DNA from 4 places in the Methylobacterium sp. OAE515 genome. Region 4 is predicted to be linked to each of the others. Evidence: predicted binding sites of a transcription regulator. Region 4 holds the regulator's gene; each other region holds the start of a gene.
The links. The regulator LexA, encoded in region 4, represses DNA repair genes until DNA is damaged. The targets are predictions, from matches to a motif close to TGTTCNNNNTGTGTTCNG.
Positions count from the first base shown of each region.

Region 1 (7,235 bases), 250 kb from region 4:
AGCGGCGGGCGCGTTCGGCCCGGATCGCGGCGCCTCGTCATGGAATCCGCCCGTATCGGGACCACGCGGCCCGGTATTCCGGCGCGCGCGGCAGCTGGCGGGCAGTCTATCGCCCGGATCACAGGATCAAAGCCTGCCGTGATCCCGGGATCCCAGGATCCTGTGATCAAGGTTCCTGGATCGTTGCTGGCCGGTCGCGCGGGACGACCCCACCGGGTGGCGGGGCATCCCCGGATGTCTTGGCGCCGGCCCCGAACGACCGCCCGCGCCGGCGGAACGGCCAGTCGATCAGCCCGCCGGCCCAGAGCGCCGCCCAGAGGAAGACCGGCTGAAACGCCAGGCGCGGGCCGTGGTACCACCAGGAATCCGGGATGCCGTCGATGTGGACGTGCGCGAAGGCGTGCTTGAGGTTCGCCGGGTAGACGCAGACCGCGTAGAGCGCGAGGCCGATCGCGGCCGCGCGCCGGAACTGCCGGGTTAGAAGCCCGATGGCGCCGGCGATCTCGCACAGGCCGGTGGCCAGGATGACCAGCCGCGGCGCCGGCACCCAGCCGGGCATCAGCGGCAGCATCGCGTCGGTCGCCGCGAGATGCACGATCCCGATGAAAGCGTAGAGGGCCGCAAGCCCGTAGCGGAGCCGCCGACGGCCCGTCGCGAGCGCCGGATCGGTCACGCGACGACGTCCGACGCCACGCCGCAGGCCTCGGCCACCGAGGCCGTGAGCGCCGCGCTCAGTTGGGCCACCGCCGGGTGCCGGGCGCTGGCGAAGGCGGTGTCGCCGATCGCCGTCACGGGGGCCAGGAGCCGCAGCGAGTTGGTCAGGACCACGGCCTCGGCCGCGCGCCATTCCGGCAGGCTCAGCGACCGTTCCTCGGCCCGCAGCCCGCATCCGGCGGCGAGGCCGAGGATCTCCGCCCGGACGATGCCGGCCAGCACGCCGTCGGTGAGCGGCGGCGTCACCAGACTCTGCCCGAACAGCGCGAACAGGTTGCCGGTGCCCGCACAGGCAACGTGCCCCCGCGTGTTGCAGAACAAAGCCTCGTCGAAGCCCGCCGCGGCGGCCTCCCGGGCGGCCAGCACCGCGTCGAGGTAGCCGAGCGTCTTCAGCCGGGCGGCGGGCGAGGTCTCGTTGCGGGCGACCGGCGTCGGCCACAAGCGCAGGGGCGCGAAGGCCGCGCTCCGGGCGCTCGGCGCCGCGGTGGCGAACAGCGTCGGGCGCGGATCGTCCGGCGGCTTGAGGCCGCGCGGACCGGAGCCGCGGGTGAGGGTGGTGCGGATCGCCAGCCGCTCCTCCTGCCCGGCGAGTGCCCGGAGAGCCTCGCGGATCCGCTCCGGCTCGGCGGGGATCCCGAGCCTGCCGGCGGAGGCCACGAGCCGGTCGATATGCGCCGCCTCGAAGGCGACGCGGCCGCCGAGGGCGAGCGCCGTGTCGAACAGGCCGTCGCCCAGCGTCAGGCCGCGATCGGTGAGGTCGAGCGCAGCGGTCGTCCCGGCGACGATCGCGCCGTCACGCCACAGCATCGCTCGGCCCCGCCTGTCGGTCGCGGCTCGCCCGCCACGCGCGGGCCAGTCCCAGGAAATTGCCGAACAGGGCGTGGCCGCCCTCGGTCAGCACCGATTCCGGATGGAACTGGATGCCGTAGGTCGGGTGGGTCCGGTGCGAGAGCGCCATCACCTCGCCCTCCTGCGAGACCGCGTCGACCGAGAGATGCTGCGCCATGTCGGGGCCGGGATTCACCACCAGCGAGTGGTAGCGCCCCACCGGCATCGGTGCCGGCAGCCCGGCGAACAGCCGCTCGCCCTGGTGGGCGATCGGCGTCATCTGTCCGTGAAGCGGGCGCTGCGCCCGCGCGACCGTGCCGCCGAAGGCCGCGCCGATCGCCTGATGGCCGAGGCAGACCCCGAGGATCGGCACCGCCCCCGACAGGTCGCGGATCGCCGGGAGCGAGATCCCGGCCTCCGCGGGGGTGCAGGGGCCGGGCGAGACCACCAGGGCCTCAGGCGCCAGCGCCCGGATGCCGGCGACGTCGAGGGCGTCGTTGCGCACGACCCGGACCTCTTCCCCCAGCTCCTCCAGGTAGCGGACGACGTTGAAGACGAACGAGTCGTAGTTGTCGAGGACGAGGATCATGCGAAGGCCTCGAACACGCGCTCGGCCTTGGCCAGGGTCTCGTCGTATTCCGGGCCGGGCTCCGACAGCAGGGTCACGCCGCCGCCGGCCTGCAGGACGGCCTGGTGATCGTCCATGAACACCGTCCGGATCGCGATCGAGGTGTCGAGCGCCCCGTCGAAGCCGATCCGGCCGATGGCGCCGCAATAAAGCTCCCGGGCGTCGCCCTCGATCTCCGTGATGATGTCCATGGCGCGGATCTTCGGGGCGCCGGTGATCGAGCCCCCGGGGAAGGTCCCTTCCAGGAGGTCGAGAGCGTCGAGCCCGTCGCGGAGGTCTCCGGTCACCACCGACACCAGATGGTGGACGCCCGCGTAGGTCTCCAGGCCGCACAGGGTGGGCACGGCGACGCTGCCCGGCGCGCAGACCCGGGACAGGTCGTTGCGCAGCAGGTCGACGATCATGACGTTCTCGGCCCGCTCCTTGACGGAGGCCAGCAGCGCCTCGGCCGCCGCCCGGTCGGCCGCGGGATCGTCGAGGCGGCGGGCGGTGCCCTTGATCGGGCGCGTCTCCACGTGCCGGCCATCCAGCCGGATGAAGCGCTCGGGCGAGGAGGACGCCACCGTCAGTCCCTCCAGCTCTAGATAGGCACCGAAGGTCGCGGGATTGGTCTCGCGCAGGCGGCGATAGAGCGCGAATGGGTCGAAGCCGGCCGGTAGGTCCGCCGAGAAACGCTGGGCGATGTTGGCCTGGTAGATGTCGCCGGCCCGGATATAGGCGCGCACCTTTTCGACAGCGTTTTCATAGGTTTGACGGTCGAAATTGGAACGCCACGTGAGCTTTTCGGCGGGTTCGGACCGCGGGGCCGGGGCCGCCGCGGCGCCGAGCAGGTCGGCGAAGCGGGCGAGCTGCGCCTCGGCGCGGGCCTGCCGGGCGGCGGGCTCGCGCTCGGGGAAGCCGGTGGCGACCAGCCGGGCGGTGCCGGCGGCGTGGTCGATGACCAGGGCCGTGTCGTAGAGATTGAAGGCGATGTCGTCGGTGAGCCCTGCCCGTCGGGCCGGCACCGTGACCCGCTCCAGCTGCGCGCCGAGATCGTAGGCGAGATAGCCGATAGCGCCGCCCGGGAACGGTTCGTCAGGACCGGGCGCGATCCGGTAGGGCGCGAGGCAGGCCCGCAGGGCCGCGAAGGGCCCGCCCGGCACCGGGCGGCCATCCAGGGTCGCGCGTCCGTCGCGGAACCGGAAGCGCGCGAACGGCTCGGCGGCGACGATCGAATGGCGCCCGAGCGGATCGTGCCGCATGGCGCTGTCGAGGAAGGCGAGCCCCGGCAGGGCCCGCAGCCGGGCCGCCGCCGCGACGGGATCGATAAGGGGGATCTCTCGGGTCCACATGACCGGGTTCGGGGCTGATGTCCTTGGAGGCCGCGCGCACGCTGCCGTCGCACAGGCGATGCCGCGGGGGAAGCGGCAGTTCCACGCAGGCACCGCCGCGCGGCGCGCACGGCCTCGGTCCTCGGCGCCGGCCGGCGCCGCCGCTTCTTGATGTGTGGTGTCAGGATCGGCCGGTAAAGACTTGCCCAACAGCCAAGTTTGCCGGCGACAGTCAGCCTCGCGCGCGGGGCCGGGCACCCCTGCGGCGGCCGGTCTCGCGCAGGCCGGCGGGAATCGCTATAGGAGACCCATCCCGAATTCTCGTCCTCGCGTTCCGTGTGACTGTCCCACAGGCCACGCGCGCGGGCGGTGTCCGACCCGTCGAATGCGCCCATGACCGCCACCGCCATACCTGCCCCCAAGGCCTCGGCCCCCAAGATCTCCTTCGTCTCGCTGGGCTGCCCGAAGGCGCTGGTCGATTCCGAGCGGATCCTGACCCATCTGCGCGCCGAGGGTTACGAGCTGGCCCGCCGGCACGACGGCGCCGACGTGGTGATCGTCAACACCTGCGGCTTCCTCGATTCGGCCAAGGCGGAATCGCTCTCGGCGATCGGCGAGGCCATGGCGGAGAACGGCCGGGTCATCGTCACCGGCTGCATGGGCGCGCAGCCGGAGGAGATCCGCGAGAAGTATCCCGACCTCCTGGCGGTGACTGGCCCCCAGGCCTACGAGTCGGTGGTGGCGGCCGTCCACGAGGCGGTGCCGCCGGCCCACGACCCGTTCCTCGACCTCGTGCCGCCGCAGGGAATCAAGCTCACCCCGCGCCACTACGCCTACCTGAAGATCTCGGAGGGGTGCAGCAACCGCTGCAGCTTCTGCATCATCCCGTCCCTACGCGGGAACCTCGTCAGCCGCCCCGCCGCCGACGTGCTGCGCGAGGCGGAAAAACTGGTCAAAGCCGGCGTGAAGGAGCTGCTGGTGGTCAGCCAGGACACTAGCGCCTACGGCGTCGATATCCGCTACAGTGAGAGCCCGTGGCAGGACCGTCAGGTCCGGGCGAAGTTCTACGACCTCACCAAGGAGCTCGGCGAGCTCGGGGCCTGGGTGCGGCTGCACTACGTCTACCCCTATCCGCACGTGGACGAGGTCATCCCGCTGATGGCCGAGGGCAAGGTGCTCCCCTACCTCGACATGCCGCTCCAGCACGCGAGCCCCTCGGTGCTCAAGCGCATGCGCCGCCCCGGCAACCAGGAACGCCAGCTCGACCGGATCCGGAGCTGGCGGCAGATCTGCCCGGACCTCGCGATCCGCTCGACCTTCATCGTCGGCTTCCCCGGCGAGACCGAGGCCGAGTTCGAGGAATTGCTGGCCTGGCTGCAGGAGGCCAAGCTCGATCGGGTCGGCTGCTTCGAGTACGAGCCGGTGGCGGGCGCCACCGCCAACGTGCTGGGCGACCACGTGCCGCCGGAGGTCAAGGCCGAGCGCAAGCGCCGGTTCATGGAGACGCAGAACGGGATCGCGCTGCGGCTCCAGCGGGCCAAGGTCGGCAAGCGGCTGCCCATCATCGTCGATTCCGTCGAGGGCGGGGTTGCGCGGGGCCGGTCCAAGGCCGACGCGCCGGAGATCGACGGCACTGTCCACGCCGCCTTCCGGCGCCCGGTGCGGGTCGGCGACATCGTCACGGTGAAGATCGACCGGGCCGAGGCCTACGACCTCTACGGCAGCGTGGCCTGAGGCGGCGCGCCGTAGCGACTTTTCAAGCCGCGCCCTCATCCTGAGGTGCCGGAGCGCAGCGGAGGCCTCGAAGGAGGTCTCCAGAAGGCACGGCGATTCCTGGAGCCCTCCTTCGAGGCCCGCTGACGCGGGCACCTCAGGATGAGGGCGCGGGTGGGATATCTCTGTTGACGCCACGTCCAGCGCGGCTTGACCCCGCCGGCCCACCGCGCTTTCTCGGAACAGAGCAGGAACCCACGGCGTATCTCCGAGGCGGCGATGGATCCGGAGGTCGCGCTCCGAAAAATCATCCACATCGACATGGACGCGTTCTACGCCTCCGTGGAGCAGCGCGACGACCCGTCCTTGCGCGGCCTGCCGCTGGCCGTGGGCGGCTCGCGGGAGCGCGGCGTGGTAGCGGCGGCGAGCTACGAGGCCCGGAAGTTCGGCGTCCGCTCGGCCATGCCGTCGGCCACCGCCCGCCGGCTCTGCCCGGATCTGCTGTTCGTGAAACCGCGCTTCGAAGTCTACCGGGCGATCTCTGAGGAGATCCGGGCGGTCTTCGCCCGGCACACGCCAATCATCGAGCCGGTGGCCCTGGACGAGGCCTATCTCGACGTCACCGAAAACCTTCTGGGGCTCCCGACCGCCACGGCCGTGGCGAAGGCGATCCGGGCCGAGATCCTGGAACGCACCGGGCTCATCGCCTCGGCGGGGGTCTCGTACAACAAGTTCCTCGCCAAGGTGGCGTCCGACCACCGGAAGCCGAACGCCCTGTTCGTCATCACCCCCGCCATGGGACCGGATTTCGTGGCGGAACTGCCGATCGGCCGGTTCCACGGGGTCGGCCCGGTCACCGAGGCGAAGATGAAGCGGCTCGGGATCGAGACCGGGGCCGATCTCCGCGCTTGGTCGCCAGAGCGCCTGCTCGAGACCTTCGGATCGGCGGGCGCCTACTATTACGCCGTCGCCCGCGGGATCGACGCGCGGCCGGTCCGCGCCCACCGGGTGCGCAAGTCGATCGGCGCGGAGACCACCTTCTCGGAGGACACAGCCGCCTTCGAGGTTCTGGCCGCCCGGCTGGCGCCGCTGTTCGACAAGGTCTGGACCGGGGCCGACGCCAAGGGCATGCGCGCCCGGACCGTGACCCTGAAGCTGAAATTTTCGGATTTCGCCCAGGTCACCCGGGCGAAATCGCTCACCGTTCCCGTGGCCGACCGGACCAATCTGGAGCGGATCGGCCTCGACCTACTCGCCGGCCTGTTCCCCCTGCGGCGCAGCGCGCGGCTGATTGGGGTATCGCTGTCGGGCTTCGCTCAGGACGAGCCCGACGGGCCGCAGCAACTCGGGCTGGCGGTCTGACACGGCCTCCGGCGCAAGCGGCCGCTCCGTCATGCGCGGCACTGCGCCTGTGCGGTTCCGCACGTCGGGCAGGCGAGATCTGTCCCAGAGCGGAGCGATCCGGCACGGATCGGGGTTGTCCGGGCCCGTGCGAACACAAGGACCCTGCCGATGTCGAAGCACGCCCTTCTGGCCCTGGCCGCCGTGCTTCTCCCGGTCTGCGCGGCGGGCGCCGCCCACGCGGACGGCACATCCGCTTTCGGAGCCGCCAACGCGGCTCAGCTGCGCGGCTACACCGCGAGCCCGGCCCAGATCTTCGTCCCGGCCGGCGGCCCGAGTGCCAGGCCCGCAGCTCCCGCGCCGCAGCGGCCGAAGGCGCCGGCGCGCAGCCGCTGAGATCGACCCGGGCCGCACGGGCCCGGGGATCCCATCACGCGTTCTTGGTCACACGTTCTTAGTCACGCGTTCTTGCGCGGCCGGTGGTCGGGGTCGATGCCGCCATCGACCTTGGTCTCGTTGTCCACGTCGCCCTCGAAGGTCGAATCCGCCTGCAGATCGGCAGGATCGGCGCCGCTCATGCCCTTCGAGGTGCCGATCCCGGGATTGCCCTTGAGGTCGGCGTCGGTCGGGGTCTCGGTCTTCAGATGCTTGGACGACATGCAGGCTCCTGTCGGATGCTGATGTCGGGCCAACGCACCGGG
Region 1 is NZ_JBGMUV010000001.1:4,276,430-4,283,664, forward strand. Features, by position in the region: gene ABIE45_RS20845 (DoxX family protein) at 167-673, opposite strand; gene ABIE45_RS20850 (aminotransferase class IV) at 670-1,521, opposite strand; gene ABIE45_RS20855 (aminodeoxychorismate/anthranilate synthase component II) at 1,508-2,131, opposite strand; gene pabB (aminodeoxychorismate synthase component I) at 2,128-3,501, opposite strand; gene rimO (30S ribosomal protein S12 methylthiotransferase RimO) at 3,874-5,214, shown strand; gene dinB (DNA polymerase IV) at 5,473-6,555, shown strand; gene ABIE45_RS20875 (hypothetical protein) at 6,706-6,930, shown strand; gene ABIE45_RS20880 (hypothetical protein) at 6,993-7,193, opposite strand.
Region 1: the regulator LexA is predicted to act here: its motif matches at 5,432-5,449, upstream of dinB (DNA polymerase IV).

Region 2 (7,235 bases), 4.4 Mb from region 4:
TCCATGGGAGTCATGCGGACATGGGTCACCGCATCGGGGGCGGCGACGGCGCCGGGCATGGCGGGGGCCGCGGAGGCGGGCTGGACGAGGGCAGCGCCGCCGAGCGAGGCCAGCACGGCAAAGGCGAAGGTGAATTTCCTCACGAGGAGACTCCAGTTCTCTGATGGCCGGGTATGGTGCCCGGTTCATCCTCCCGGATGGGAGGTACGGAGAGTCGTCTCGTGCCGCGGGGCGGCACGGCGGGTCTGCGAGGACCCGCCGCCATCAACTTCCAGGTTACAGATTCGTTTCCTCGAACGCCTTCACCCATTCGGCGCAGATGCCCGAGCGGACGATGTCGTTGCGGGTGAACTCCACCACCGGGATCGGCATCATCCGGCTCTTGATCAGATGCATCACGGTGCGCAGGCCCGAGGTCTCGCGCAGATCGGTCTGCGAGACGTCGCCGTTGATGATGACCTGGCAATCGTCGCCGATGCGGGTCAGGAACATCTTGATCTCGTTGACCGTCGTGTTCTGCGCCTCGTCGAGGATCACGAGGCAGTTCTTGAAGGTCCGCCCGCGCATCACCTCAAAGGGGACGATCTCGATGTCGCCGGTCTTGAGGGCGATGTCGAAGGCGGCGGCGCCCATGCGCTCCTTCATGGCCTCGGTCAGCGGGGCGACCCAGGGGGCGATCTTCTCCTCGAGGGTGCCGGGGAAGTAGCCGAGCGAGCGGCCGGAGGGCACGTTCGGGCGGGTGATCACCACCTTGGCGATGCGGCGCTGGCGGAGCTGATCCGCGGCGCGGGTGCCGGCGATGAAGGTCTTGCCGGTGCCGGCCGGCCCCAGGACGATGACCTGCGGGGAGCGGGCAAGGGCGTCGAGATACTCGGCTTGCCGCTCGGTGAGCGGTTGGATCGGAGCGAGGTTGCGTTCTTCGTCGAAGCGTGTGCGATGAATGCGGGACGTGCGGTCTTCAACCAGTTCAAGTCGTGCGCGGCGTCTCTTCATGGATGTACACTCCAACGGGACTTGCCAACCTGGATCTGTTTCTGAACTGCCGTTTACCTGCTTGCTCCCGGTTCTACTCGTTTGCGGACTTAATACCGGCCCTAGACCGAAGGTTCCGCCCCGCGTTCGTCAGCCTGTGGAGAGCGTCACGACATGCCGTACGCGGCCGAATACGCGATGCAACTGCCGCACCAGCGCGCTTCGCGCCCGACGATTGCGCGCCGGGTGTGACCAAGGGGTGACGGTGCGGGGCGGGGCTTCGAAGATGCCGCGCGGCTGGCGCGGATGCATCAGGGTGGGCCGGAGCGATGCCGCCTCCGCGCGTCGACCGCACGAGCAGAGCGGAGAAAGCCAGCGGTGCCACGCTGGTGCATCTCCCGCCGCCCTGGGTCGCCGCGCAGCGCGCGCGATGCCGGGATGGATTGCGGGAACGGAAAGCCTCGACCGGATGCCGTACGGGACGGAGTGGCGTGGCATCCGGCACGATCGCGGATCCTCCCCGCCCGCAGGGGCGAAGCCGGCCGACCCTGCTGCCCTGAAACGTCCGGGCTTGGTCGGCGGGACTAGCTCGATCCAGCCTGGATAAAGCTGTCGAGGACCATCTTCCGGCCGGCCTTGTCGAAGTCAACGGTCAGCTTATTGCCATCCACGCCGGCGATCGTTCCGGGGCCGAACTTGGTGTGGAACACGCGCTGGCCCATCTCGAACGCCGACGGCGCGCCCGTCGATTTGGCGATGAGCTCGCCCTCGATCTGGCGCGGACCGCCCGAAAAGCCGCCAGACCGGCCGCCCGGCGCGGAGCCGAAGCCGCGGCCGCCCTGCGGCGCCGTGTTGGCCTGCGCCCGCTGCCAGCCGGGTGTGCCGTAGCTCGACCCGAACGGCGTCGGGTTGCGGTCGAACCGCGAGGCTCCGGCCGAGAAATGGGCGGGCGCCTCGACCACGTCGACCGCCGTCTCGGGCAATTCGTCGATGAACCGGGACGGGATGGTCGAGGACCACAGCCCGTGGATGCGCCGGTTCACCGCGAAGGACAGCTTCGCCCGCTTGCGCGCCCGGGTGAGACCGACATGGGCGAGGCGCCGCTCCTCCTCGAGGCCGGCCCGGCCGCTCTCGTCGAGCGCCCGCTGGCTGGGGAACAGGCCGTCCTCCCAACCGGGCAGGAACACGGTGTCGAATTCGAGCCCCTTGGCGGCATGGAGCGTCATCAGCGAGACGCGCTCGGCGCCCTCGGTCTCGGAGGCTTCCATCACCAGGGAGACGTGCTCGAGGAAGGCCGCCATGTCGGGGAACTCCTCCATCGAGCGGACGAATTCCTTCAGGTTCTCCAGGCGCCCGGCGGCATCCGCCGAGCGGTCCTTCTGCCACATCTCGGTGTAGCCGGATTCCTCCAGAATCATCTGCGCCACCTCGCTGTGCGGCTGCGACTCCACCAGCCGCGCCCAGCGGGAGAAGCTCTCGGTCAGCGCCCGCAGGGTCGAGCGGACCCGGGGCTTCAACTCGTCGGTCTCGCACAGGCGCTCCGCGGCGATCCGCAGTGGCAGCCGGTTGGCCCGGCCATAGGTGTGGAGCTGCTGCAGGGTCGCGTCGCCGAGGCCGCGCTTGGGCGTGTTGACGATGCGCTCGAAGGCGAGGTCGTCGCTGACATTCATGGTGGCGCGCAGATAGGCCAGGGCGTCGCGGATCTCGGCGCGCTCGTAGAAGCGGGGGCCGCCGATCACCCGGTAGGGCAGGCCGAGCTGGACGAAGCGGTCCTCGATCTCGCGCATCTGCGCGGAGATCCGCACCAGCACGGCGATCTCCGACAGGGGGTGCTGCTTCGCCTGAAGGGATTCGATCGACTCGGCGAGCATCCGCGCCTCCTCCTCGGAATCCCAGGCGCCGGTCACGGTGACGCGCTCGCCCGGCTCGTCGTCGGTGCGCAGGGTCTTGCCGAGGCGGCTCTCGTTCTTGGCGATGAGACCCGAGGCAGCCGCCAGGATGTGGCCGGTGGAGCGGTAATTGCGCTCCAGCCGCACCACCACGGCGCCGGGGAAGTCGTGCTCGAAGCGCAGGATGTTGTCGACCTCGGCGCCGCGCCAGCCGTAGATCGACTGGTCGTCGTCGCCCACGCAGGCGATGTTCTTGCGGCTCTGCGCGAGCAGGCGCAGCCACAGGTACTGGGCGACGTTGGTGTCCTGGTACTCGTCCACCAGGATGTAGCGGAAGCGGTCCTGATAGTTGGCGAGCACGTCGGGATTTTCCCGCCAGAGCTTGAGGCACAGGAGCAGAAGATCGCCGAAATCGACGGCGTTCAGCGTCGCGAGCCGGGCCTGATAGGCGGTGTAGAGCGTGCCGCCCTTGCCGAACGCGAAAGAGGCGGCTTCGCCCGGGGGCACCTGCTCCGGCCCGAGGCCGCGGTTCTTCCAGCCGTCGATGGCGTGGGACAGGGCGCGGGCCGGCCAGCGCTTCTCGTCGACGTTCTGATCGGCGATCACCTGCTTCATCAGCCGGAGCTGGTCGTCGGTGCCGAGGATGGTGAAGTCGGATTTCAGCCCGACCAGCTCCGCATGGCGGCGCAGGATCTTGGTGCCGATCGCGTGGAAGGTGCCGAGCCAGGGCATGCCCTCGCCGGCGGGGCCGATCAGCGCACCGATCCGGTGCTTCATCTCCCGGGCGGCCTTGTTGGTGAAGGTCACCGCCAGGATATCGAAGGGTCGGGCACGGTTGGTGGCGATCAGGTGGGCGATGCGGGTGGTCAGCACCCGGGTCTTGCCGGTGCCGGCGCCGGCCAGCACCAGGACCGGGCCCTCCGTGGTCTCGACGGCGCGGCGCTGCTCGGGGTTGAGGCCTTCGAGGTAGGCGGCGGCGTCGCGGCGGAGCGCGCCCATGGCGCGGGCGGCGATGGAGGAGGCGGGAGCGCCGTCCCCGGCGGGCTGCGCGTGCGGGCGGTTCTGCATCCCGCATCCCTGGACCAAATCGCGAACGGCGTCGAGGTGGTTCGCGCGCGATGGGGATAGCCAAGGCCGGCGTGCGCGGGGCGAACACCCGGGTAAACGCACCTTGGATCGTCGTCTCGCCACCGCCCCACGACAGCACGCCGTCATTTCGGGGCCGCGAAGCGGAGCCCGGAATCCAGATCCGCCGCGCCACGGGAACCACGCGCGACGCTGCGCGGACAGCGGCTGCAAATTGCCCGCCTGCTGTGTTCCCGTGCGAGTCCAGGCACCCCGGAGCGACGGGGGTCTGACGGCGCGGCAGCCGGGCCGGCATCGCCGCTGGCGCCCGCGGGGACTTATCGTGCTATGGCCGTGGCGACTGACTCGCGGGGGCAGGCGGGGCGCGGCGGCACGATGAGGCCGCGGCCCCGCGCAGAGATGGTGCGGAACGGGACCATTGCGTGATCTTCTGACCGCGCTGGCGGGCGCCGTCATCCTGGTTCTCGTGGCGGCGCTTGCCGTCCCCCCCTTCGTTGATTGGCAGGCCCATCGTGCGCTGGTCGAGCGGGCGATCACCCGGTCCATCGGTGTCCCGGCCCGGACCGACGGCCGGATCGAGGTCCGCCTGCTGCCGTCGCCCCGGCTGCGCGTCGACCGGCTGCATCTGGGAGCCGACGCGGACCGGCCCACGCTCGACGCCCGGTTCGTCAAGGCCGAGATCGCCCTGGCGCCCCTCCTGAAGGGCGAGTTCCGCTTCACCGAGACCCGGATCGGCCGGGCGGAGATCAAGCTCCCGCTCGCCGGACCCGACGCCCTGAAGCTGCCGACCGATTTCGGCGAGGCCCTGCGCGCGCGCGACTTCGCGATCGAGGCCCTGCACGTCCAGCAGTTCCTCGTCACCACGCAGGTGCCGGCCACCGGCCGGACCGACCAGCTCTACGTCCAGGACCTGACCCTCCAGGCGCCGGCCCTGGTCGGGCCCTGGCGCGTGGAGGGAACGAGCGGCGGCATCCCGTTCCGCGCCGTCAGCGGCACGCCGGGGCCCGACGGGCGGCTCGCCGTGAAGATCTCGGGCGGCGGCGACGCGCATCCACGGTTCGAGGCGGATGCACGCTTCGGCCTCGTCCCGGCGGAATCCGGCCGCGCCGTCTCGGTCGAGGCCGAGGGCTCCGCCCGCCTCGTGGTCGGACCGCCGACCCAGGCCGCCGGCGCCTACCTGCCGTTCTCCATCGGTGGGGCCTTCAAGGCCCGCGGCACCCAGGTGCGGTTCGAGAACGTCGATCTCGCGATCGATCCGGGCGGCCGCGCCCTGCGGCTCAACGGGACCGGCCGTCTCGACCTGCGCCAGTGGCGCGCCGGCCTGAACCTGGAGAGCCGCCGCCTCGACCTCGACGCGTTCCTGGCCACGCCCGAGGGCCAGAGCCTGATCGCCCGCGGCCTGCCGAGCTGGGCCGGGGGCCTGCCGGCCATGCTCGACCTCGATCTCGCGGTCGGCAGCGCCGTGGTGGGCGGCGAGGAATGGTCGAACCTCGCGCTCACCGGCACCCTGGAGCGTGCGGGCGGCCTGCTGCTGCGCCGCCTCGCGGTGACCGGACCGGCGGACTCGAGCGTCAGCGTGAGCGGGCAGGTCGAGACCGCGCCGTTCCGCCTGACCGGCCCGGTGGTGCTGAGCGCGCCGGATTCCGAGGCGCTCGGCCGCTACCTGCGCCGCCTCGGCCTGGACGGTCCCCTGACCGTGCTCCTCGACGGACGCCGGATCGAGGCTGCCGCCGACGTGTCCGCCGACGCGGCGAGCCTGTCCCTGCGCAACCTCCGGCTCGGCCTCGGGCCGGCACGGATCACCGGCAATGCCCGCTACACCGCCGCGGAGACCGGAACGCGCGGGCGGTTCGAGGCGCAGATCCGCGCGAGCGGCATCGACATCGCCGGCCTCCCGCCCGTCGGGACGGCGCTGGGGAGTCTGCGCGATCTCGACTTGGCTCTGACCCTGGAGGCGCGGGACGTCCGCTTCGGGGCGGCGGGCTCTGGAAACGGCACCATCGCGGCGCGCATCCAGTCGGACGGCGCGGGCCTCGCGGTCGACAGTCTCGACGTGACCGACCTCGCGGGCGCGAGCGCCGCGCTCTCCGGCCGGATCAGCGCGGACGGGACCGGCCGCGTCTCGGGGCGCCTGAAGGCCCCGGTGGCGGCGCCGCTGCTCGGCCTGCTCGAACGGGTCTGGGTCGGCGAGATCCGCCTGCTGCCCGCCTTCCTGCGGGACGCGCCCCTCGATCTCGCCGTCGCCCTCGACCGGGAGGGCGGCGCTTCCGAGGCCCTGCGCACCCAGGCGAAGGGCAATGCCGGCGGCGGCACCCTCGACCTGATCCTGGCGAGCCGCGGGACGCGGATCGAGGGCGGCACCGCCACTCTGACGACCCCGCGCGCCGGCCTGTGGTTCGGGCGGACCGACATCGCCGGCCTCCAGCGTCCCGCCGAACTGCACCTCAAGGCCGAGCGACCGGGCGCCGACACCCTCGCCCTCACCATCGACGGAACCGTGGCGGGCATCCGGATAGCGACCGGCCGGCCGCTCCAGATCGGGGCCGACGCCGTACCCGTCGGCGGCGAGGTCCGGGCCGACACGGCCGATCTCGCCCCGTTCCTGACGCTCGCCGGGGCCACGCGCCTCCAGCCGGGCGCCTGGCCGGCGGACCTGGCCGTCACCCTGTCGCGGGACGGGAGCGACAGCGTCGCCGCCCTCACGGGCAAGGTCGCGGGCTCGGGCGTGACCGGTACGCTGATGCGGGCGCCCGGCGGGGCCCTACGCGGCCGTCTCGGCCTGGACCGCCTGTCGCTGCCGCAGCTCGCCGCTGCGCTGCTGCTTCCGACGGAGGCGAGCGGCCGGTTCGCGCCGCCGCCGCCGCACCCGTCCGCCGCCCTCGACGCGCGCATCGCCAGCCTGGAGCTCGGGCGCGGCCTCGTGGCGACCGAGGCCTCCTTCGCTCTCGGGCTGACCGACACGAGCCTGACCCTGCAGGACCTCACGGCCAAGCTCGCCGGGGGACGGATCGCGGGCTCGGCCACGATCGCCCGGCTCGGGGCGGCCGCCGCGATCACCGGCGAGGGCAAGATTGACGCGGCCGCGATCCCGGCGCTCGCCGGGGGCAGCCCGCTCGGCGGCCGCCTGAGCGCCGACCTGCGCGTCTCCACCACGGCGGAGACGCTGACGGGCCTCGGCGAGGGTCTCTCGGGCAGCGGCACGCTCACCCTTCAGGACCTGAGCGTGCCCGAGGCCGATCCCGCCGGGCTCGGACGGGCCCTGGCGCGGGCGGCCGAGATCGACGACCC
Region 2 is NZ_JBGMUV010000001.1:179,517-186,751, reverse strand. Features, by position in the region: gene ABIE45_RS00890 (hypothetical protein) at 1-143, opposite strand, end outside; gene ABIE45_RS00885 (PhoH family protein) at 277-993, opposite strand; gene ABIE45_RS00880 (UvrD-helicase domain-containing protein) at 1,557-3,929, opposite strand; gene ABIE45_RS00875 (AsmA-like C-terminal region-containing protein) at 4,366-7,235, shown strand, end outside.
Region 2: the regulator LexA is predicted to act here: its motif matches at 3,940-3,957, upstream of ABIE45_RS00880 (UvrD-helicase domain-containing protein).

Region 3 (7,235 bases), 4.3 Mb from region 4:
TGTCGCACTGGAACACCTCCGAGACCCGGCTCTGGAGGTAGAGGGCGAGATCGCGCCGGCCCCGATTCCAGACGTGATGGGCGAGCCGGTAGGCCTGGAGGGCGTGGAAGCCCTTGAAGTAGAGCACCGGTTCGAGGGCTCTGAGCGTCGCCGGATCGCGGTCGATCACCGCACCGATATCGGCGCGGAACGCCTGCCCGATGCTCGGATCGGCGGTGATCGCCTCGTGGAATGCGTGCGCGACGAGGTCGGCCGTCAGGGACGGGTGGCCGAGCCGGGCGGCGACCCGGTGTGACACCGCCCCCTCCAGGGTGGCGTGGTTCAGGATCGTCGCGACGATGAAGGATGCGAGCTGCGGCTCGCTGCGCAGCACGTCCTCGGCCTCGGCGCGAAGCCGCGACCAGACCGGGTCCAAGACCGCGAGATCATGGCCCGCGGGATCGTGGGATTCGCGGTTGAAGGCTGGGCTGGCGCTCATGGTCGGATGCTCATGTCCGAGACTCCGGGCTTGCTCGCCGCCGCTCTGCCGTGCAGCGCCGGGTCAGGGCAGGGTGATGGACCCCGCTCCGCAGGGTCGATGATCTGAGCCTAGCGTGGTGTGTTGCGCCGTACTGATCAAGGGCCGACGCGCCGGAAGGGCTGCGTCGGCGGCATGGCTGTCACCGGACCCTGCGGGAGCGGCTCAGTCCGCGGTCGGCACCGGGTGCTTGAACCGGGCCTCGATCGCCGCCGTCAGCCGGTCCAGCATCGTCTGGACCGGAATGTTGGAGGTGTCGACCGTGGCCGGCGCCCGCGCGTAGAGCGGCTCCCGGCTCGCCAGCACGGCGCGCAGTTCCTGCATCGCCGAGGCATGGTCGCCCGTCGTGGCGAGATGGCCCTGCTCGCGGACCCGGCTCATGTGCTCCTCGGGCCGGGCGCGCAGCCAGATCGTGTAGAAGGCCTGGAGCAGCAGGTCGTAGGTCAGCGGCTCGGCGACGATCCCGCCGCTGGTCGCCAGGATCAGCGGCCCGGGGTGCTCGGTCAGCCGGCGCAGGGCCGCCTGCTCCAGGCGCCGGTAGCCCTCCTGGCCGTAGATCGCGAAGATCTCCTGCACCGAGAGGGCGTTCTCGCGCTCGATCTCGGCGTTCAGCTCCACGAAGGTCCAGCCGAGGCGCTCGGCCGCAAGCTTGCCGAGGGTCGATTTGCCGGCGCCGCGCAGGCCGATCAGCGCCACCCGCGGGCGGTTGCTCGCCTCGGGCCGGTTGCCGCCGGACAGCGCCTCCTTGGCGGCGGCGATCTGGGCCGGGCTGGCCTGGCTGAGAAGGTCGCGTACCAGAGGCCAGTCGGGCAGGGCGTCGTTGCCGGTGATCAGGTCGTCCAGGCGCACGCCCATGGCGTTCGCCACCCGCCGCAGCAGGATGATCGAGACGTTGCCCTGGCCGCCTTCCAGCTGCGCGATGTAGCGCTCGGACAGGCCCGAGGTCTGCGATAGGACCTTGCGCGACAGCCCGCGCACGGTGCGCGCGTGCCGAACGCGGCGCCCGAGGTCCGTGAGAAAGAGAGATTCCTGTTCCAACACGCCGCTCATGGCGCAGTCCGCTTTCCTGCCAGCTCGAAAGCAGAGTCCGTGCCCTGCATACCTGCCGCTTCGCGATCCACCGCTTTCCACGATCCCGCAGGGCAGCAAGCTGCCCGAGCATCTGCGCGGAGACTGACGTATCCTGCCCTGAGGTCTGTGTTGCGCCGCCTGTGTCCGGCCGCTGCAACCGGGCGCCGATGCATACCGGGCCGGTCCAACCACGCTGCTGGCGTGTCGCCTATGTGTTGCGGAACGCCCCGATGGTCAAGCCTTGGGCATGATCCTTGTGTGGGCAGACGTCCGGCCAAGGCTGACTGCGGCCGGTCGAAGGCGGCTCCGCACCTCTGTCACTCGACCGGCAGGGCCACGGCCTCGCGCACGGCCACGCTGGCCGGCGCGCGCCGCGGCGTGGCGGCGGCCAGCGTCTGAAGCGACGGACGACGCGGCGGCAGCGGCACTTCGACCGCCTCGGTGGCCGGGGCGGCCTCCGCCTGCGGCTGCGGAGACAGGCGTAACTCCGCGATCTCGGCGGAACGCGCATCCGCCACGGCGACGGCGCTGGCGAGGCCCGCGGGCCGGCGCGGCGGGAGCGGGACCTCCACGGCCTGGACTGCGCCGCTCTGGTCCGCCGTTGCCGGGGACGGGGCCGCGGCGGCCGCGGACGGCTCGACGGACAGGCTCGCGAGCTGGACCGTCGCCCCGTCGAGACCGGCCGGGCGGCGCGGCGGCAGGGGCACCTCGACCCGCTCGCTCGGCACCTCCGCCACCATGGCGGCGCTCGGCGCGTAGGCCAGGGCGGACGCGGCCGGGCCGGCGGTGCGGTCGGCCGCGCCGCCGCCGAACAGGCTCGCCAGGGCGCTGGCCGAAGCCGCCACGGGGGCGACCACCGAGGCGACCTCGGTGGAGATGCCCTGGCGCTTGGCGGCGTAATAATAGCCGCGGTTGTAGTACTGGTAGGCTTGGCTGACGTTCCCTTGGGCGGTGCGGTAGGCGCCCGCCAGATAGGCCACGCCGTAGCGCAGGTTGGTCGCCGGATCGAAGAGCCCGGCGGCGTCGCCCGTGTAGCCGAGGCTGCGCGCGGTCGCGTGCTTGATCTGCATGAGCCCGAGCGCGCTGCCGCCCTTGGCTTTCGGGTTGTAGTTGCTCTCGCGCTTCACCACCGCGTGGACGAAGCTCGCCGGAACCCCGTTCGCCTTGGCCTGCTGCTCGATCAGCGCGTCGATGTTGTCGCGCGCGCCCTGCCCGAAGGCGACGGCGGGCACGACCGCGATGGCGGCGGCCAAGAGAAGGCGATGCATGCCGAGACCCGGATCTGCTTGTTCTGTGGCTAAGCTAGGTCGCGGGCAAATGAGGCCGGAAAGCGGCCTCGGTTCGGCAGCCTGTGGGCGACGGCTGCGTCGGGCGCGGTCGCGCCCGGATCTGTGCTTCGCCGGCAACAGCCGCACGGCCTTCCGGCTGCCGGCGGCGTTATCCACAGATTGGTGCGGACGGGTTCGGGCGCCGACCAAGCCGGCGCGCGTCAGGGCAGGATGAAACGCGCCACGCCGTGGGCGAAGCCGTCCGCGTCGTTGCTGTCCGTGACGGCCTGCGCGGCCGCCTGCACGGCCGCCTCGGCGTTGCCCATCGCCACCGAGAAGCCGCTGCGGGCGAACATCGGCCGATCGTTGCCGGCGTCCCCGAAGGTGGCGATCCGTTCGGGCGGAATGCCGAGATGCGCGCTCATCCAGGTCACGAACCGGCCCTTGTCGAGGTGGGGCGGCGTGACGTCGAGATAATAGGCCTGCGAGCGATGCACCGTGGCCCGGTCGGCCAGGGCCGCCCCGATCTGCGCCTCGCAGGCAGCGAGGTGGGCGTGGTCGCGGCTCACGCCGACGATCTTGGAGGCGGCGCCCATGAGCATGCCGAGGTCGGCCACGACGCGCGGCTCCGCGCCGATCGTGCGGCGTTCCAGATCCGTATAGGGGCCGTCCGGATCGCGCAGGCACCAGGCGCCTTCGGCGAAGACCCAGACATCGAGCCCGGCGGCCAGGAGCTGATCGAGCGCGGCCCGGGCAGCGGGTTCCGGAATGAGGCGCTCCTCGATGGACGACAGGTCGGGCCGCACCACGCTTGCGCCGTTGAACGCCCCCATCGGAAGGTCGAGACCGAGCTGGGCGACCAGATCCCGGAGCCCGATCGGTGGCCGCGCCGAGGCGATGCTGAAGCCGATCCCGGCCGCGCGCAGCCGGCCCACGGCCGCGACCGTGGCGGCGGTCAGGCGCTTGTCGCCGGTCACCAGCGTGCCGTCGACGTCCGAGATCACCAGGGCGATCCCGGCGGCTTTGGCGGGCTCCGATCCCATCGATTCACTCTGCTCCGGTCTCGGCGCGCGCTTCGGCCGCGAGCTGTGCCACGACGCGGTCCGCGATCCGCTCGGGCGGCTCGGTGATCCCGACCGTGATCGGGTGCTCGTCCGGACCCGGAGGCTCGAGCGTGGCGAACTGGCTGTCCAGAAGGCGGGGCGACATGAAATGCCCCTGGCGCGCGACGAGGCGGCCGGCGATCAGGGCCTTGTCGCCGTCGAGGAAGACGACACGCACCCGAGGGTTCCCGCCGGTGAGAACGTCCCGGTAGGCCCGCCGCAGGGCGGAGCAGACCACAACGCCCGATTCCCCTGCCTCCAGCCGATGCCGGATCCAGACCGCGATCCGGGCGAGCCAGGGCGCGCGATCCTCGTCGTCCAGGGCGTGCCCCGCGCGCATCTTCGCCACGTGCTCGGGGGTGTGGAAGCTGTCGCCATCGACAAAGATCCAGCCGAGCTTCTCGGCAATCAGGACGGCGACGGTGCTCTTGCCCGAACCCGAGACGCCCATGAGCACGAGGACCTGCGCGGCGGAGGTCGCCATCGCCGCATCATGCGTCGTCCTCGTCTGCGGATTCATCAGGACCACCGCGGCTCCAAGGCGCTCTGGGCACCGTGAGGTTCATCAATAGGACGAGGAGCGGGGAAGGAAAGATCGCCGCATCGATCCGAGCATCGTGCGGTGGGCCTGGAACCACCCGACAGACCATGCGTTCCCATCTGCGAAGACGGAACATTTCAGGAACATAGATCCATGGCCAACACTGCCGGGAAGTCAGCGTCGAAGTCCGATCAGAAGGCCGCAGCGGCTTCGGACAATCCCAAAACCGATCCCAAGGACAGCTCGAACCAGATCAAGGATCCGGACCAGTGGACCACTGGCGGCGAGCCGATGACCGGCGCTCAGGCGTCCTATCTCAAGACGCTGTCGGAGGAGGCCAAGGCGCCCGAGGCGTTCGACCCGGAGCTCGATAAGGCTGAGGCCTCCAAGCGGATCGATGATCTCCGCCACAAGGCCGGTCACGCCTGACCAGCCGGCGGGCGCGTCCGCGTGATCGGGCGCGCCCTGGCGGAAGCCAAGTCCTGTTTAAGCCTGTTTGATAACGCTGTGTCGCGCATTCCATTAAGTCGGCGGCAAGTGCAGGAACGCTAGACATGATACCGGGCTGAGCGGTCGCCTCCGTGGCACCGCTCAGCGAGAGGGCGTTTCGACCATGGACGAGCCGAGTTGCGGCAGGACGGGGGCGGGCACCCCGCTGGTCCGTATCCTAGCCGGCCTCGCAGGTCGGACGATCGCCGAAGGAACACGATTCAGGCGGGATGCTCGCGGATCGACGGCGCTGGAATATGCGCTGATCGGCTTCTTGGTGTTCGTCGTCGCAGTCGGAAGCATCCGATTTTACGTGTCGCGACTGAATACGGTCTACGACCGGATCAACACGGCCGTCACGCAGGGCAACTGAGCGCTGCCGCGCGCGGGGTCGAGCCGGGCGACGCCGATCCGCCCGGTTTGCAGGCGGCTATTTTCAGAACCCGATAGTGCTGTCACGCCGCCGCAAGCGGTGTTTTCCCCTGCTTGCCCTGAAAAAGCTGTGCTTAGCGAGGATGAATCCGCGGGCTCGACCGTCGCGGGTGCAGTGTGGCCCACCCGCTACGGACACCCAGGCCGCCTTGGGCTAGGCACGGGCTCGGCAATACCGATGGGCAACATCTGGATGCGCACACTTCCCCTCGCCCTGCTCGCCGCGACGGCGATGTCGGGCTGCACGTACCTGCCCGCGGCGGGTCCGACGGCGAGCGCGATCCAGGCGGGAGCGGAGGTGGCGACCGCCGACGGCGGGCTGCTGGCGCGCTACGAGATCATCGACGTCACGCCGAGCGTGGTCGAGGCTCTGCGCGGCCGGCCGCTGGACAGCCTGCTCGCCTCGTTCGGCGATCACCGCCCCTCGACCGAGCCGGTCATCGGCATTGGCGACATGGTCTCGGTCTCAGTCTGGGAAGCCGGCTCCGGCGGCCTGTTCTCCGGGCCGCTGGTCGCCGACCGGTTCTCGGCCGGCTCCAAGTCCGCCCTGATCCCCGAGCAGCCGGTCGGGCGCGACGGCGCCATCTCGGTGCCCTATGCCGGCCGCATCAAGGTCGCCGGCCGCCGCACCCAGGACGTGCAGGCGCTGATCGAGACCGAACTCGCCGGCAAAGCCATCCAGCCGCAGGTGCTGGTCTCGGTCACCCGGCCGATCAGCCAGGCCGTGACCGTCACCGGCGAGGGCGCGTCCGGCGCCCGCCTGCCGCTCTCGGGCCACGGCGACCGCATCCTCGACGTCATCGCCGCCGCCGGCGGCAACCGCGCGCCGGTCAACGAGACCTTCGTGCGGCTGTCGCGCGGGCCGGTCACCGCCACGGTGCCGCTGACCACGGTGGTGTCCAACCCCAAGGAGAACATCTACCTGCGGCCCAACGACGTGCTCACGCTGGTGCGCGATCCGCAGACCTTCATCGCGGTCGGCGCGCTCGGCAACAGCACCGAGCTGCCGTTCCAGGCCGACGGCATCACCCTGGCGCAGGCGCTCGCCAAGGCGCGCGGCCTGTCGGACTTCGCCGCCGACCCGGCCGGCACGTTCATCTTCCGCTTCGAACCCGCCAGCGTCGTGCGCCGGCTCAGCCCGGGCTCGCGGCTGCTCGGCACGCCGCTCGTGCCGGTGGTCTACCGGATCGACATGCGCGACCCCAACAGCCTGTTCGTCTCCCAGGCGTTCCGGATGCGCAACCGCGACCTCATCTACGTCTCGAACGCGCCGTTCACCGAGGTCTCCAAGGTGCTCTCCGCCTTCAGCAGCGCCACCGGGCCGCTCTCCTCGGTCGCGACCGCTTACTACTACGCGAAGTAACGCACGGCCCGCCCCCGGGGCGCGACGGAAAAAAATCGCGTTTCCCGCTATCCTCGCGTATGGGCTTCGGGTGCGGTGCGGGAAAGGTGTGGCCATTGCACTCCGCTTCGCCCGTGGCTGCCGCACGCAAGGATGCCTAGAAGAGGCCGATGAAGATCGGACGCGTCGTCCCCGCAGGTGGGCCGTTCCGGCCCGCGCTGATCTCCCTGAGCCTGTGTGTTGCGCTCCTGTCCGCCGCCCCGGCGGCGGCCGACATCGTGATCGGCGTGGCGGTTCCGCGCTCGGGACCCTACGTGGCGGTCGGAGAGCAGGTACTGCGCGGGGTCGAGGCCGCGGCCCGGGACGCGAACGCCATGGGCGGCCTCGACGGCCAGCCCGTGACCCTCGACGTCCAGGACGACGCCTGCGACTCGAACACCGCGACGGCGGTGGCCAACCATTTCGTGCGCTC
Region 3 is NZ_JBGMUV010000001.1:231,687-238,921, reverse strand. Features, by position in the region: gene cysE (serine O-acetyltransferase) at 1-478, opposite strand, end outside; gene ABIE45_RS01160 (helix-turn-helix transcriptional regulator) at 683-1,567, opposite strand; gene ABIE45_RS01155 (transglycosylase SLT domain-containing protein) at 1,906-2,856, opposite strand; gene ABIE45_RS01150 (Cof-type HAD-IIB family hydrolase) at 3,078-3,899, opposite strand; gene ABIE45_RS01145 (gluconokinase) at 3,904-4,443, opposite strand; gene ABIE45_RS01140 (DUF3072 domain-containing protein) at 4,654-4,929, shown strand; gene ABIE45_RS01135 (hypothetical protein) at 5,114-5,362, shown strand; gene ABIE45_RS01130 (polysaccharide biosynthesis/export family protein) at 5,615-6,784, shown strand; gene ABIE45_RS01125 (branched-chain amino acid ABC transporter substrate-binding protein) at 6,934-7,235, shown strand, end outside.
Region 3: the regulator LexA is predicted to act here: its motif matches at 4,629-4,646, upstream of ABIE45_RS01140 (DUF3072 domain-containing protein).

Region 4 (7,235 bases):
CTGATCATGACCCTGATCATGCTGGGCGCGATCCTGGTGGACCGGCCGGCCCTGTCGATGCGCAATCTCGCGCTCGCCGCGCTGATCGCTCTGGCCCGCGAGCCCGAGGGTCTGCTCGGCCCGAGCTTCCAGATGTCATTCGGCGCGGTGGCGGGGCTGATCGCCTGCGCGCGGCTGATCGACGGACGGCTGTTCGTGCGCCCCGGGGCGGGACGGATCGGGCGGATCGTCGGCACCGGCCTGTCGGCGGTCACCGGCACGCTGGCGACGACCCTGGTGGCGCAGATCGCCACCGCCCCCTTCGCCACCTACCATTTCCAGACAATCCAGCCGTTCGGGCTGATCGGCAATGCGCTGACGCTGCCTCTGGTCTCCCTGGTGGTGATGCCCTCCGCGGTGATCGGGATCCTCGCCTATCCGTTGGCCCTCGACCGGCCGATCTGGTGGCTCATGGGCCAGGCAGTCGGCGAGATGCTGGCGATCTCCGAATGGATCGCCGGGTTCGAGCGGGCAACGCTGGTGCTGCCGGCGTTCGGAACCGGGGCGCTGGGATTGCTCACGGCCGGGCTGCTGCTGGCGACGCTCCCGGTCTCGCGGCTGCGCTGGCTCGCCCTACCGCCGCTCCTGCTCGGCCTCGGCCTCGCGGCCCTGCCGGAGCGCTACGATCTCTACATCGACCGGCAGGGCGGAGGCGCCGCGGTGCGGGGTCCCGACGGGCGCCTTTCGGCGCTCGGACATCCCTCCGGCTTCGTCCTGGAACAATGGCTGAGGGCGGACGGCGATAACCGCACACCCGAGCAGCGGAGCCGCCCGTCCGCGGGCGGGCGCTGCGACCGGCTCGGCTGCACCGCGATCCTGCCGGACGGCCGGGCGGTCGCCCTGGTTCGCGACCGGCGCGCCTTCCCGGAGGATTGCGCCCGGGCCACCGTGCTGATCACGGGCCTTGCGGCGCCCCCGACCTGCACGGGCCCGCTCATCATCGACCGCCGCTTCCTCGCCAGCCACGGGGCCGTGGCCCTGCGCGCCGGACCGGACGGCTTCGCGATACAGGGCGCCCGGACCGATCAGCGGACGGTCCCCTGGCGGGCCCGCGCGGTGCCCGGCCCAGCCGCCGCTGCGCGGACCGGGACGGATCCTCCTGCGGACGCCTCCGGAGGGATGGCCGCGTCGGAGAGCGATCCGACAGGCGCCAACCCGGCTCCGGACGACGCGCCGGCCGCCCCGCTTCAGTAGCGGCGGACGAGGCTGACGAGCCGACCCTGGATCTGGACCCTGTCGGGACCGAGGACGCGGGTCTCGTAGGCCGGGTTGGCGGCTTCCAGGGCGATCGAGGAGCCGCGGCGGCGCAGGCGCTTGAGCGTCGCCTCCTCGTCGTCGATCAGGGCCACGATGATGTCGCCGGTGTTGGCGGTGTCCTGCTTGCGGATCACCACGAGGTCGCCGTCGAGGATGCCGGCCTCCACCATCGAGTCGCCGCGCACCTCCAGGGCGTAGTGCTCGCCGCCGGCCAGGAAGTCGGGCGAGAGGGTGATGGCGTGGCTCTGGTTCTGGATCGCCGAGACCGGTGTACCGGCCGCGATCCGGCCCATGACGGGGATCGACACGGCGCGGCCGGCCTCGTCGATCATGCGGGCATTGGCGGGCAGCGGCGGCTGCTTGGACTTGCCGCCCTCGACCACGCTCGGCGTGAAGCGGCGCGGCTCCGCCGGCGCCGCGGCAGCCGGGGACGTCAGGCTCTCGGGAATGCGGATCACCTCGATGGCCCGCGCCCGGTTCGGAAGGCGCCGCAGGAAGCCGCGCTCCTCCAGAGCCGTGATCAGACGATGGATGCCCGATTTCGACTTGAGATCGAGCGCATCCTTCATCTCGTCGAAGGAGGGGGGAACGCCGCATTCCTGCATGCGACTCTGGATGAATCGCAGGAGGTCCAGCTGCTTGCGCGTGAGCATCGAAGGGGGCCTCGCGGCTTGGCGGACCGCCTCGGGACGGTCTCGGAAACAAATCACGAACAGGTTAAACGTTCCGCAAGTGTTCCGCAAGCGTTATACGGCCACGCTTCTGCTGGCGCCGCGCTCCGAGGCAGAAACGAATTGACGGCGCAAGCGGAGCCGTTTCAATGCACCCACACGCCGCCGGACAGGGCGGCGGAGCCGGGGCGGGCTGAGATCGGGCTGGGATGACGAGGATGCGACGACCCGCGGCTCTGCTGCCTCCCGCCTTGACGGCCGTGACTCTGGCCTCCCTCGGTCTGGCGCTCGCGGGCTGCACCACGGGGTTCTCATACATCTCACGCAACTACGTCGCGCTCACCCCGCAGGTGGTCACGATCGGCTGCAAGGAGCCCTATGAGGTCTACGACAACCGGCAGCTGCGCCGGATGCTCATCGTCTCCAATGCTCTGCGTGAATATGCCGGCTGCAACCTGAGCGAGGTCCGGATCGATCCCGAGCCGGCGGCGACCCGGGTGAAGCGCTTCCGCACCGCCGCCCGCACCTATCTCGACGAGACCGTGCGGGAAGATTGCCGGATTACCGGCGAGACCGTGTTCGATCCGCTGAAGACCGAGTTCGCCTACGCGTGCGACGCGCCGATCGAGAAGCGGGGCACGGTGGTGCCGCGCCTTCCGGGTCGCAACCCGGGCCTCGGCCCGCGCTGATCCGTCGGCGGCGGGCTCTCAAACGCCCGGCTTCGGAAAAGTCCGTTCCGCCGCATCTCCGGCGGCGGCCAGCAGCGCGCGGGCAAAGGCCCGAGCCTCCGCCCGGTCGAGCACGATCGCGGCGGTGACCGGACCTCCACCCAGGTCGGACAGGGCGAGTTCCAGACGCACCCCATCGGGCACGGCGCTCGCCTGAAGGCTCCAGCCGGAGCTTCGATCCGCGCTCTCCACCATCTCACGTTACTCCCGCCTGCCCGGGAAAACGCCGCAGGCGCCCGCCGGAACCGGCCGTGCCCGGGCCTGTTCCCGAGCCGTGCCAAGCGCTTCCCTGCCTCGCCTGAACGCGTTCCTCAAGACCGCGGGCCCCGGACTCGTCGTGATGCTCGCCGACACGGATGTCGGCAGCCTGATCACGGCGGCCCAGAGCGGCGCACGCTGGGGCTACTCGCTGCTGCTCCTGCAGATCCTGCTGGTGCCGATTCTCTACGTCGTTCAGGAGCTGACGGTGCGGCTCGGCACCGCCACCGGCCGCGGCCACGGCGAGCTGATCCGGGCGCATTACGGGCCGGTCTGGGCCTGGATCTCCTACGGCGGCCTCGTGGTGGCCGGGATCGGCGCCATCGTGACGGAATTCTCAGGCATTGCCGGCATCGGCGACCTGTTCGGGGTGCCCCGGCTGGTGAGCCTCGGACTGCCAGCGATCCTGCTGCTCGCGCTGGTCTTTACCGGGAGCTACCGGCGGGTCGAGGTGGTGGCGATCGTCGTCGGCCTGTTCGAGCTGGTCTTCATCGGCCTCGCCATCGCGGCGCGGCCGAACGTGGCCGAGATCGTCGCCTCCTTCGGGCACATGCCGCTCGGGGACGGCCAGTACCGGGTACTGATCGCCGCCAATATCGGCGCGGTGATCATGCCGTGGATGATCTTCTACCAGCAATCGGCAATCGTCGACAAAGGTCTCGGCTGGGACCACGCCCGGAGTTCGCGGCTCGACACGCTCGTGGGTGCCGTGATCTCGCAATGCGTGATGGGGGCGATTCTGATCGCGGCGGCCGCCACGATCGGCAAGGCCGGCCAGGGCACGAAGGACGGACTCCAGACCGTCGGTGACCTCGCGAGCGCCTTCACGCCGGCCTTGGGGCCCTGGCTCGGGCAGGTGGTGTTCGGGGTCGGCATCACCGCGGCGGCCTTCGTGGCGCTCAATGTCGTGGCGCTGGCGCTGGCCTGGGGCTTCGGCGACGTGACGGGCAAGCCGCATTCCCTTGCGCAGTCGCCCCGGGAGGCGCCGGCCTTCTACGGCGCCTTCGCTCTCGTGGTCGCCGCGGGCGCCTTCGCCGTGCAGCTCGTGCCGAACCTCGTGGCGCTCAACATCGCCGTGGAGGTGATGAACGCCCTGCTCCTGCCCCTGGCGCTCGGCCTGCTGATCCTGCTCGCCACCCGGGCCTTGCCCGACGGACAGCGCGTGGCAGGGGCTTACAAGTGGGTGGTCTACATCATCTCCGGCGTGACGATCGCCTTCGCGCTGGTCGGCGTGCTCGACGGGGTCGGTCTGCTCTGAGGCGATTGACGCAAGCCCTCCGATGATGTCTCCCGCGGGCTCCGATCAGGTGGAGTTCGAACATGCAAGAGATCTGGTTCCGCACGGGCGAGGCCACGGTGCTGGCGGCCGAGGGCCAGTACACCGACGCCATGCCGGAGGTGCTGATCGGCTCGGTGCGCGGTCCCGTCGGCCAGGCCTTCGCCTCGATGATGGGGCAGGTCCAGGGCCACACGCGGATGTTCGTGGTCCGCGACCTCAACCAGCTCGTGCGCCCCGCCACGATGATGACCACCAAGGTCACGATCCACACGGCCGAATATGCCGAGCTCCTCGGCGGCGTGGTCCAGGCCGCCACTGGCGACGCGATCGTGGACTGCATCATCGAGGGCATCCTGCCGAAGGACGGGCTCGACGAGCTGTGCATGATCATCATGATCTGGCTCGATCAGCGCTGCGCCGAGGACGACAACCTCGACCAGAAGGACCTCTACCGGACCAACTACGAGGCCACGAAGCTCGCCATCGCCCGCGCCCTCAAGGGCGAGCCGACGGTGGACGAGCTGATCGCCAACCGGAAGACGGTGAAGCACTACGCGCTCGACGGCGTGATCGAGTACTGATCAGGCCCGCGCCACGCATCCTGCCGGCTCAGGTCCGCCTCATCCCGGCGGGATGCGCCCCACCGAGCAGAGGGTCCGCATCGTGCTGCTGCCCGGGTCGGTGTAGCAGGAGGCCGACCAGCCGTTCTGCTGGATGAACGACTTGCGCCGCTCCGCCAGCGAGGTCCGGTAGGCGTTGGTGATGATCGGCTCGACGGTGGCGGCGGACTCGCCGATCAGGATCTCCGAGGCCACCGACAGATCGCGGAAGAAGGTCGCCGAGGGGGCGGGCTCGGCGGAGGTCGCCTGAACGATCGGCTCGGCCCGGCAGGTGACGTCGAACTTGATCGGGCCGGCCATGCGGATGTCGATGCTCGGGCCGGCGCGCTTGCCGACCTTGCCGCCGATCGCGCCGGCGATCTGGCGGGTGAGGTCGTCGCAGCTGTCGGCCCGGGCGGCCTCCGCCAGGAGGGGCAGGGCCGCGCAGGCGGCGAGGAGAAGGCGCGGAACGGCGAAGCTCGACATCCCCGCACTCTACGCGCGGCGCGGGGCCTGTCGAGGGGCGCCCCTCAGTGGAAATCCCGGCTTCGATACACGCGCCGGTCCGGGGGCACGCCGAAATCCGTGGTCTCGGGCGGCAGCTTCAGGCCGGCCTCGCGCAGGTCGCGGAGCGATGCGGTGAGGTCGCGAAACCCCTCTGCCACGAGGTGGACCACCCCGTCCGCCCGCTGGATCCGGCCGCGCACGGCGAGGAACCGGGCCTGCATGGCGGCCCGGCGGTTGGCTTCGAACACCGCCTTCCAGACGATCACGTTGGCGATACCGGTCTCGTCCTCCAGGGTCAGGAAGACCACGCCCTTGGCGGTGCCCGGCCGCTGGCGGATCAGCACGAGCCCCGCCACCGTGACCCGCGCTCCCTGGCGCAGGGCCGGGTCGAGATGGGCCCGGGCCGGGATCGCGCCGATCCGGGCGAGGCGCCCCCGGAAGAACGCGACCGGGTGCCCCTGCAGGGACAGGCCCGTGGCGGCGTAATCCTCGGCCACCGCCTCGGACGGGGCCAGGGACGGCAGCTCCACCGCCGGCTCGTGCCGGAACAGGCCGTCATCGGCGTGCCAGGCGAAGAGCGGCAGCGGCGCGTCCAGCAGATGGGCCCGGCGTGCGCTGCCATCGGCCTTCGCGGCCTTGCGGGCCGAGGTCCCTTCCAGGGTGCGAACCATCCACAGGGCGGCACGCCGGTCGAGGCCGAGCGAGCGGAACGCATCGGCCTCGGCCAGGCGCTCCAGGGTGTTGCGGGGCAGGGCGAGGGCGGCCTGAAGGCCTTCGATGCTGGCGTATCCGTTGGCCCGCAGCCGCACGAGCCGGCGCATCGCGGCCTCCGGCAGGCCGCGCACCACGCGCAGGCCGATCCGCACGGCGTGCAGCGCCGGATTCCCGGCCGGCTCCAGGGTGCAGTCCCAGTCGCTGGCGTTGACGCAGACGCCCCGCACCTCGACCCCGTGGGCCCGCGCGTCGCGCACCAGCTGGGCCGGCTGGTAGAAGCCCATCGGCTGGGCGTTGAGGATCGCGGCCAGGAAGACGTCGGGGTGCCGGCACTTCATCCAGGCCGAGGCGTAGACGAGCAGCGCGAAGCTCGCCGCGTGGCTCTCCGGGAAGCCGTAGGTCGAGAAGCCGCGGATCTGGGCGAAGCAGCGCTCGGCGAAGTCCGTCGGGTAGCCCCGGCGGGTCATCCCGCCGACGAACTTCTTCGCGAAGCCGCCGATCGAGCCGACATGGCGGAAGGTCGCCATCGCCCGGCGCAGGCCGTCGGCCTCGGCCGGGGTGAAGCCCGCCGCCGTGATGGCGATCTGCATGGCGTGCTCCTGGAACAGCGGCACCCCGTAGGTCTTCTGCAGGACCTCCTTCAGCTCGTCCGCCGGGCCGTGATCCGGATGCGGCGCGGGGTACTCCACCGGGTCGATCCCGGAGCGGCGGCGCAGGTAGGGATGGACCATGTCGCCCTGGATCGGGCCGGGGCGCACGATCGCGACCTGCACCACGAGGTCGTAGAACTCCTTGGGCTTCAGGCGCGGCAGCATCGACATCTGTGCCCGGCTCTCGACCTGGAACACGCCGACGGAATCGGCCTTCGCCAGCATCGCGTAGGTCTCGGGATCCTCCTGCGGCAGGTCGGCCAGGGTCGCGTAGAAGGTGCCGTGATCCTTCTCCAGAAAATCGAGGCCGCGCTTGAGGCAGGTCAGCATGCCGAGGGCCAGCACGTCGACCTTCATCAGGCCGATCGCGTCGATGTCGTCCTTGTCCCACTCGATGAAGGTGCGGTCCGCCATGGCGCCGTTGCCCACCGGCACGGTCTCGTCGAGGCGCCCGCGGGTCAGCACGAAGCCGCCGACATGCTGCGACAGGTGGCGGGGGAAGCCGATCAGTTGGTGGGCCAGATCGAGCGCCT
Region 4 is NZ_JBGMUV010000001.1:4,530,057-4,537,291, reverse strand. Features, by position in the region: gene ABIE45_RS22050 (ComEC/Rec2 family competence protein) at 1-1,233, shown strand, start outside; gene lexA (transcriptional repressor LexA) at 1,227-1,949, opposite strand; gene ABIE45_RS22040 (hypothetical protein) at 2,186-2,656, shown strand; gene ABIE45_RS22035 (hypothetical protein) at 2,675-2,890, opposite strand; gene ABIE45_RS22030 (divalent metal cation transporter) at 2,970-4,211, shown strand; gene fae (formaldehyde-activating enzyme) at 4,274-4,813, shown strand; gene ABIE45_RS22020 (hypothetical protein) at 4,853-5,317, opposite strand; gene ABIE45_RS22015 (error-prone DNA polymerase) at 5,362-7,235, opposite strand, start outside.